Regions from separate parts of the Kitasatospora sp. NPDC050543 genome, predicted to be linked through region 2. Evidence: riboswitches for the same ligand, from Rfam matches in the RefSeq annotation. Region 2 holds a riboswitch; the other holds the start of a gene.
What was found. A riboswitch is a leader RNA that binds a small molecule or an ion and turns the genes downstream of it on or off. The one in region 2 is predicted to bind thiamine pyrophosphate.
Positions count from the first base shown of each region.

Region 1: linked by a shared signal. The riboswitch ahead of thiC (phosphomethylpyrimidine synthase ThiC) and the one ahead of ACIBH3_RS10110 (purine-cytosine permease family protein) in region 2 are both predicted to bind thiamine pyrophosphate.

Region 1 is NZ_JBITGZ010000020.1:29,555-34,260, reverse strand. Features, by position in the region: gene ACIBH3_RS23430 (SPFH domain-containing protein) at 1-1,157, opposite strand, end outside; gene ACIBH3_RS23425 (hypothetical protein) at 1,357-1,563, opposite strand; gene ACIBH3_RS23420 (hypothetical protein) at 1,645-2,766, opposite strand; TPP riboswitch at 3,015-3,150, shown strand; gene thiC (phosphomethylpyrimidine synthase ThiC) at 3,146-4,706, shown strand, end outside.
Region 2 is NZ_JBITGZ010000006.1:173,988-178,693, reverse strand. Features, by position in the region: gene ACIBH3_RS10125 (hypothetical protein) at 1-16, opposite strand, end outside; tRNA gene ACIBH3_RS10120 (tRNA-Ser) at 276-363, opposite strand; gene ACIBH3_RS10115 (S1C family serine protease) at 437-2,176, opposite strand; TPP riboswitch at 2,442-2,593, shown strand; gene ACIBH3_RS10110 (purine-cytosine permease family protein) at 2,637-4,025, shown strand; gene ACIBH3_RS10105 (glycerophosphodiester phosphodiesterase family protein) at 4,196-4,706, shown strand, end outside.

The sequences.
Region 1 (4,706 bases), on a different contig from region 2:
GCCTCGGCCTCGGCCAGACCCAGCGCGCGGGCGGCCTCGGCTGCGGCCAGACCCTTGGCCTCGGCGGCCGCAGCCTCGGCCTGACCGGTCGCCCGGGTGGCCTCGGCGCTCGCCAGACCGCGGGCCTTGGTGGCCTCGGCCTCCGCGACCGCGGCGATCTTGACCCGGTTCGCCTCGGCGCCCGCCTTGAGTTCGGTCTCCTTGGCCTGCGCCTGCGCCGCGGAAATCCGGGCGTCACGGTCGGCCTCGGCCTTGGTACGGGTCTCGTACGCCCGGGCGTCGGCGGGCTTGCGGACGTCCGCCTGGAGCTGCTGCTCCTTGCGGTGCGCCTCCAGCTCGGCGACCTTGGTCTCCTGGACGACGACCTCCTGCCGGGCGGCCGCCTGCGCCAGTGGCCCGGCCTGCATCGCCCGGGCCGTCGCGGTCTCCATCTCGGCCTGGTAGCCGGCCTGCTGGATACCGCTGTTGCGGGTCGCCTCCGCCTTGCGGGCGAAGGCCTCCTGCTCGGCCTCGGTGGCCTGCCGGTCCGCCTCGGCCTGCGCGATACGGGCGTCGCGCATCACGGCGGCGGCGTGCGGGGCGGCCAGGTTCTGGATGTAGCCGGTCGGATCGAGGATCTCCTGGATCTGCAGCGAGTCGATGATCAGACCCAGCTTCTCCATCTCGCTGCCGGAGGCCGCCCGGGTCTCCCCGGTCAGCCGCTCCCGGTCGCGGATCATCTGCTCGACGGTCAACCCGCCGACGATGGAGCGCAGATGGCCGGCGAAGACGTTGTGCACCCGGTGGCCCATCATCTGCTGCTGGTCCAGGAAGCGCCGGGCGGCGTTGGCGATCGACACGCTGTCGTCGCCGACCTTGAAGATCACGACTCCCTTGACGTGCACGGGGATGCCCTGCGACGTCACGCACTCGACGTCCAGTTCGGCCTCGTTGAGGTCCAGCGAGAGCTTGCGGACCACCTGGACGCCGGGCATCACCAGCGTTCCCCGGCCGGTGACGATTCGAAAGCCCAACCCCTCGCCGACCCCTTCGGCGCGGTGCTTGGACCCGGAGATGATCAGCGCCTCGTTGGGCTCGGCGACCCGCCACATGAGCTTGAAGAGCACGATCAGGATGACGATGGAGGCGACTGCCGCCCCCGCGATGCCGATCAGCATCGGCGAATTCCCCCTTCAGGGCACACCGGCGATCCGTGGCTGCGCTCTGTTGTGCAGGATGGCGCGGAACCGGTGGCAGCACGAGATTCTGCGCCTGTTGCCGATCAGTTGGAAGGACATTTCGTCCTGACTTCGCGTCAGCGCGTCAAGACGGCGTCAAGATCGCCACCGGGCGGGCGGGCGGCAGGACTTCGGGGCGTCAACCCAGCGCGTGCGCGACGTACACCGTGCGCGGCGGCTGGTACTCCACCACGACCACCGGCGTGGCGACCGGCAGGGTCTCGCCGGGCACGGCCGGGTACGCCAGGAACGCCTCCGTCCCCTGCCGCTCGCGCACGTGCACCAGCACCTCGCCCACCAGTCCGGGGCCGACCGTCCCGGTGACCCGGCCTGTGAGTCCCACCATGCCGGTCAGTGTGCCATCCCGCAGCGGGAACGGGCGGTGCCCGTCCGCCGGATGACGAACGGGCGCCGGGCGGGCCCCGGGTCAGGACGAGGCGCGCCTCCTGCGCAGGTGGGCCACCAGGAGCGTGCCGAGACCGGCGGTCAGGGCGGCGCTGCCGCCGACCGCCATCGCGGTGGTGGAGCCGGAGCCGGTGTGGGCGAGCCCGTCGCCCTGGCCGCCGGCCTGGGCGAGGTTGCCGGTGCTCGGCGGAGCAGGGCTCGGCGGGACGGTCCGCGAGGCGGTGCTCGCCGAGGTGCTCGACGAACTCGTCGAGGTGCTCGCCGAGACGGGGCTCAGGGCGATGCCCGGCGAGGCGGACGAGGCGGCCGGGCGGGTGGCGCTCGGCGCGGGGAAGACGAAGTCGGCCGAGGTCGAGGGGGTGGGGCCCGGGGCCGTGGTGTCCAGCACGGTGAACTCGGCATGGGCATCCGCCGTGTAGATCGTGCAGTTGCCGGGCCCCGCCTCGGCGGCGCTCAGGTTGGCGGTGCTGAGCCAGACCAGGCTGACGTCCCCGCCCGCCCGGGAGCCGGAGGCGGTGAGGCGCAGAGCGAACGTCAGCACCTCGTCCTTGGCCAGCTGGTACGGCCTGGGCTTGCCCAGGTTCGTCGGACGTCGCTCGCCCAGCGGCATCGGACTCCACGCGCCGCCGGGCGGCTTGATCTCCATCGTGAGGTCGTCCTCCCAGGTGAGGGAGCGCGAGGAGTTCAGCACCAGGTAGGCGGAGAAGTCCGGCAGCGCGCGGCCGGAGGTGTTCCGGATGGTCAGGGTGGACTCCGCGGCCGGCCCGCCCTTCACCAGCCTGACGTTCTGCAGCCCGGTCCAGGAGGCATTGAGCGGGACCCGACCGTCCTGGTGGCAGGGCTGCCCGGTGGCGACGGCGGGTGTGGTGGCCGCCCCGCCGGTCGGGCCCGTGGCCGGGCCGCTCGGAGCAGGGGCGGACGTCGGAGCCGAGGCCGTACCGGTGGGCCCGGGGGCCGGCGTGGTGCTTCCGCTCGGGGCCGGGGCGGTGGCGCCCGCCGTGGTCGGGCCGGTCGGGCCGGCGGGGCTGGTCGGCACCGTGGTCGCGGTCGGGTCGGCGAGCGGGGCGGCGACTGCCATGCCCGTACCCATGCCGAGGCTCACGGTGATGGCCGCGGAGGCGGCGAGGAGGCGCGAGGCCCTCATGTCTGGTTCCCCTGGAGGTGATGCACGTGTTGGGTTGCATGCCACTCATGCACGTGAACACATGCGCGGGAGAGACTACTGCGTTGGGATCACGACCTCGCGGACGGGTACGCGCGCGGGTATGCGCGCGGGCACCGCCCGTGCAACCGCCGGGGTACCGGGCCGGCGGTGACCGTTGCCCGGACCCCCTCTGGACCGGCGCGGATGCTGCCGCTACGGTGTTGGACGTCTTGTTGCGGGCAAAACCGTCCGCACACAACGGGAGCTCGGAGCACCGGGCTGAGAGGGCGCTGAACGGTACGTCACCACACGTACCAGCGGCTGCGCCGACCGCAGGAACCTGGACCGGGTAATGCCGGCGTAGGGAGTAGAAGGTCTGATGACCACGTTTGATTCGCAGGAGAAGTCTGCCCGGCGCGCCGTCAGCAGCGCCGCCACCGGCTACCCGACCCCGGCCTGGCGCAAGGCCTACCGCGAGGGATCCCGCCCCGACCTGCGGGTGCCGTACCGCGAGGTCCTCCTCACCAACGGCGGGACCGTCCCGCTGTACGACACCTCCGGCCCGTACACCGACCCCGCGTACCAGCCCGACGTACGGCGCGGTCTGCCGGCGCTGCGCGACGCGTGGATCCGCCAGCGCGGGGACGTCGAGGAGTACGACGGCCGCGAGGCCCGCCCCGAGGACGACGGGATCAAGCACACCTCGCCGCGCGGCGGGGATCTGCGCAACCTCGACGCCGTCTTCCCCGGCCGCCCGCGCCGCCCGCTGCGGGGCCGCGGCGGGGTGGCGGTGACCCAGCTCGCGTACGCCAAGCGCGGGATCACCACGCCGGAGATGGAGTTCATCGCGCTGCGCGAGGGGCTCTCGCCGGACTACGTCCGGGCCGAGGTGGCCCGCGGGCGGGCGGTGATCCCGCTGAACGTGAACCACCCCGAGGTGGAGCCGGCGATCATCGGCACCAACTTCCTGGTGAAGATCAACGCCAACATCGGCAACTCGGCCGTCACCTCCTCGATCGAGGAGGAGGTGGAGAAGATGACCTGGGCCACCCGCTGGGGCGCCGACACGGTGATGGACCTCTCCACCGGCCGCAACATCCACACCACCCGCGAGTGGATCCTGCGCAACTCCCCCGTGCCGATCGGCACCGTGCCGCTCTACCAGGCGCTGGAGAAGGTGGACGGCAAGGCCGAGGAGCTGAGCTGGGAGGTCTACCGCGACACCGTCATCGAGCAGTGCGAGCAGGGCGTCGACTACATGACGGTCCACGCGGGCGTGCTGCTGCGGTACGTGCCGATGACCGCCCGCCGCAAGACCGGCATCGTCTCGCGCGGCGGCTCGATCATGGCGGCCTGGTGCCTGGCGCACCACCAGGAGAACTTCCTCTACACCAACTTCGAGGAGCTCTGCGACATCCTCGCCTCCTATGACGTCACCTTCTCGCTGGGCGACGGCCTGCGGCCCGGCTCGATCGCCGACGCCAACGACCAGGCGCAGTTCGCCGAGCTGGAGACGCTCGGGGAGCTCGGACGGATCGCGCGTGAGCGCGACGTCCAGGTGATGATCGAGGGCCCGGGCCACGTCCCGATGAACAAGATCAAGGAGAACATGGATCTCCAGAAGGAGATCTGCGACGAGGCGCCGTTCTACACCCTCGGCCCGCTGACCACCGACGTCGCGCCCGGCTACGACCACATCACCTCGGGCATCGGCGCGGCGATGATCGCCTGGTGGGGCACCGCGATGCTCTGCTACGTCACCCCCAAGGAGCACCTGGGCCTGCCCAACCGGGACGACGTGAAGACCGGCGTGATCACGTACAAGATCGCGGCGCACGCCGCCGACCTGGCCAAGGGCCACCCCGGCGCCCAGGAGTGGGACGACGCCCTTTCGGACGCCCGCTTCGAGTTCCGCTGGGAGGACCAGTTCAACCTGGCCC
Region 2 (4,706 bases):
AGAACTCAATGATCACGCGGGGCCTGTGCCCGTTCTGCTGCCACCCCTCGTCGCGACCACCCTCCGCACCTACTGCCGGTCGCTCTAATACGCCGATCTTCCGGCAGGCTTTGCAGCCATGTCGGTAGATCCGCTGTCTGCCCCTCCGTCAGCTGAATCCAGCCGTGCCCCCTCCGTGCCCCAGCGGGTGGTAAGTGACAGCGAGCAGCAGGCGGTCACAGCTACCAACGGCATCGGCCCCCGACCAGATGTGCTGGTCAGGGGCCATTCTCCGGCGGAGAGCGTGGGATTCGAACCCACGGTACGGGGTCACCGCACGACAGTTTTCAAGACTGTTCCCTTAGGCCGCTCGGGCAGCTCTCCAGGCGGAGGTCAGCCTAACGGGTCCGGCGGGGTTCGGTGCACTCGGTTTGCGGGGTGGGGGTGGTGCGGGTGGCTACTGGTCGCCGGTGCGCTTGTCGAGGGTGACCTTGGTGGTGGCCGTCTGGCCGTTGCGGGTGTACTCGACATCGACGGTGTCGCCGGGCTTGTGCGTCCAGATCTTGCTGACCAGGGCCGGGCCGTTCTCGATCGGGCTACCGCCGAGCTTGGTGATGACGTCGCCGGGCTTGAGGCCCGCGCGGTCGGCGGCCTCGCCCGGGGTGACGGGCGCCTGGCCCTGGATGGAGTTGGTCTGGATCTGCGCGCCGTCGCCCTTGTAGTCGTCGTTGCGCAGGATGCCGAGCTTGGCGTAGACCGGCGTGCCGGTCTTGATCAGCGTGTCGGCGACCCAGCCGGCCTGGTTGATCGGGATCGCGAAGCCCAGGCCGATGCTGCCGGCCCGGCCGGAGCCCGAGGTGTTGGACTGGATCGCGGAGTTGATGCCGATCACCGAGCCGCTGCTGTCGAGCAGCGGGCCGCCGGAGTTGCCGGGGTTGATCGAGGCGTCGGTCTGCAGCGCGTTCATGTACGAGGCCTGGGCGCCGGTGTCGTCGCCGGAGGCGACCGGACGGTCCTTGGCGCTCACGATGCCGGTGGTGACGGTCGACTCCAGGCCGTACGGGGCACCGATGGCGATGGTGGTGTCGCCGACCTGGACCTTGTCGGAGTCGCCCAGCGGGAGCGGGGTGAGCTTGCCCTTCGGCGGGTTGTCGAGCTTGACGACGGCGACGTCGTAGCCCTCGGCCCGGCCGAGCACCGAGGCGCTGTAGCTGCTGCCGTCGGCGAACTTGACGGTCAGTTTGCCGCCGTTCGTGGCGGGCGCGACCACGTGGTTGTTGGTGAGGATGTGACCCTCGGTGTCGAAGACGAAGCCGGTACCCGTCCCGGACTCGCCGTTGCCCTGCGCCTTGATGGTGACGGTGCTGGGCAGGGCCTTCTGGGCGATGCCGGCGACCGAGTCGGCCGCGCGCTCGATCTTCTGGTTGTTGCCGGCCTGGACCGTGGTGCTGCGGTGGTCGTTGGCGGAGGCGCTGCCGGGCTGGTTGTGGTCGGTGACCACGACGCCGACGGCGCCGCCGGCCACGCCCGCGACCAGCGCCACGGCGGCGATCAGGGCGACCAGGCCGCCGCGCTTCTTACGCGGGCCGGTGGGTGCGCCGCCCGGGTACTCACCGGGGTAGCCGGGGACGCCGGGCCCGCCCGGGCCACCGCCGTGGGCGGCAGCGTGGGCGGCGCCCCAGCCGCCGAGCGGCTGGCCGGCACCGAACGGGCTGTGGGCGGCGTGCTCGGCGGGACCGGCGGCGGGCGCTGCCTGGACCGGGGCCGGGTTCCCGTACGGGTCCTGCGGCGCGCCGTACGGGTCGCGGGCGGCCGCGTACGGATCGTGGGCAACGGCCTGGGCGGGCGCCGGCGCCGCGTACGGGTACCCGGCGGGTGCGCCGGGGGCCGGCGCGGCGGGGGCCGGCGCGGCGGGGGCCGAGGCAGCCGGTGGCAGGACCGGCGGCGGGGCGTCCAGGTACGCCGGGGGCTGCTCGGCGGCCGGCGCGGCTGCGGTCGGCGCGGCGGGCACCTCGGAGGCGGCAGAGGCAACAGGGGCTGAAGGGGCAGGAGCCGCAGGCTCAACCGCGCCGGCCGCCTCGGGTGACTTCAGCCTGCCGAAGGCGAGCGTCGGCGTCGGCTCCCCCGCCCCCCGGGCGTCCGCCGGGGTGCCATCCCCCTGCGGCCCGGTGGACCCACTCTCGCGCTCGGTGCTCACGGACGACCTCCATAGCTGACAGAACCAGGAACCATAGTTTTTCGTATTGCGGATTCGTTTGCCGTAAGGGGCCCTCTGAAGAACTCCTAAGAATCCTTAGCCGGACCGAACGGCCGTACCCGACCATCGCCCGACCACCGGCCGACCACCCACCCGACGGCCCTTCGGCAGCGGCCCGGCAGCGGCCCCGACGTGTCCCGCGATCCGGACGGCACACCGCCCGGCCTTGGCGTTCACCGCAGGTCCGGCTACCCTGACGCTCCAAACTGACACACGCGGGAGCTTGGACCCCATTCCAGGCTGAGAGTGCGCTGATCGACCGTACGCCACGGTAACCGTGACGTGGGCGGCGAGGGAGCGCTGACCGCCGGAACCTGTCCGGGTAATGCCGGCGTAGGGAGTATCGGCCATGCCGTCTGCTTCGCCATCCTCTTCTTCGGGCGCGTCCGCGTCCACGGATTTGCCCCAGCCGTCCGACGCCGTTCACTCGGATGTCGCCGTACTGGAGCGTCCAAGACCGGTCGAGCGCGCCGAGGCGCCGCTCGTGCTCGACACCGCGCCGCCGCGCACGCTCTCCTTCCGTGACCAGTTCGCGCTCTGGGCCAACCTCGGCGTCAGCCTGATCGGCTTCACCAGCGCCGCGACGGTGCTGGGTGAGCCGGGTGCCGAGCTGTCCTTCACCGCCTCGGTGCTCGCGATCGTCGTCGGCACGGTGATCGGCACCGCGAGCCTCGGCGTGGCCGCGCTGATCGGGGCCCGTACGGGCGCGCCGGCCATGGCCGTGCTGCGCGGGCTGTTCGGAACGAAGCTGTCGTACGTCCCCACCGTGCTCAACATCGCGCAGTGCATCGGCTGGGGCGTGTTCGAACTCACCGTGATCGCGCAGGGCGCGCAGACGGTGGCGGGCACCGCCGACTACCGGTGGCTGTTCGTGCTGCTGGCCGGCGCGCTGACGACCGCCCTGACGATCTGGCCGCTGGGCTCCATCGCCGTGCTGCGCCGGTACGTGGCGGCGGCCGTGGGCGTGGCGATGGTGTACTTCACCGTCCAGCTGGGCCGTCAGGGCTTCCCGGACCCGGGCGCGGGCAACTGGCACGGCTTCCTGCGGGCCACCGACGCGATCATCGCGGTCTCGATCTCCTTCGTGCCGCTGGCCGCCGACTACACCCGGCACTCGCGCACCGGGAAGGCCTCGTTCTGGGGCTCGTTCTCCGGCTACACGATCGCCCAGGTCTGGTGCTACGTGCTGGGCCTGATCGCGCTGCTCCAGTCGGGCGGCGACGTCTTCTCCTCGTTCACCGGGGTCGCGGCCGGCTGGCTGTTCCTGCTGGTGCTGGTGCTGCGCGAGAGCGACCAGTCGTTCGCGAACGTGTACTCGACCGCGATGTCGATCCACAACCTCTTCCCGCGGGTCGACCGCCGGCTGCTGACCGGCGGGATCGGTCTGCTGGTGACGGCGCTGGCGCTGCAGATCACCGAGTTCACCGCCTCGTACTACGCGTTCCTCGGCCTGATCGGCTCGGTCTTCGTGCCGCTGTTCGCCGTGCTCGCCGTGGACTACTTCCTCGGCGCCGGCCGCCGCGGCTGGGACCTCTCCGAGCAGGCGCCCTCGCGCTGGCTGATGCTGCTGCCGTGGGCGCTGGGCTTCGCCGTGTACCAGTTCCTCTCGCCGTCGGCGATCGGCTCCTGGTGGGTGGACCTGTGGACGGGCGCGCAGAGCGCGCTGGGCTTCACCCCGCAGGAGTGGACCTCGGCCTCGCTCTTCGGCTTCCTGGTGCCGGCCCTCGCCACCTGGGCGCTCGGCCCGCTGAACCGCACCACGAAGGCGACGGCGCCGACCGCGTCCTGACCCGTCCCGGGGGCGCACGCGCCTCGGCGACGCACGCGCCCGGACGACGGACGTGCGCGGACGACGGACGTGCGCGGACGACGGACGACGGATACGAACGGACGAAGGCGGCCCCCGCAGTTGGGGCCGCCTTCGCCTTTGCGTCATTTCCGCCGCCTATCGTTGATCGTGTGACCGCTCCCGACCTCTCCCCGACCACCTCGTCCCGCACCGCGCGGCAGGTCCAGGTGATCGCCCACCGAGGCTCCTCCGACGCACTGCCCGAACACACCCTGGCGGCGTACCGCCGGGCGCTCGACGAGGGCGCGGACGCCGTCGAGTGCGACGTCCGGCTGACCGCGGACGGGCAGCTGGTCTGCGTGCACGACCGCCGGATCAACCGGGTCTCGAACGGGCGCGGGGTGGTCTCCGCGATGAGCCTCGCGCAGCTGGAGACGTACGACTTCGGTTCCTGGAAGCGACCGGCGGCCCAGGCCCCGAACGCCGGGAACGAAGGGAACGAAGGGAACGCCGGGAGCATCGGGGCCCCCGAGATCGCCGACGACCCCGAAGCCAGGGGCGTACTGCGGCTGGAGAGCCTGCTGGAGCTGGTGGCCGGCTGCGGGCGTCGGGTCGACCTCGCCATCGAGACCAAGCACCCCGTCCGCTACCGGGGGCGGGTCGAGAGCGAGCTGCTGCGGG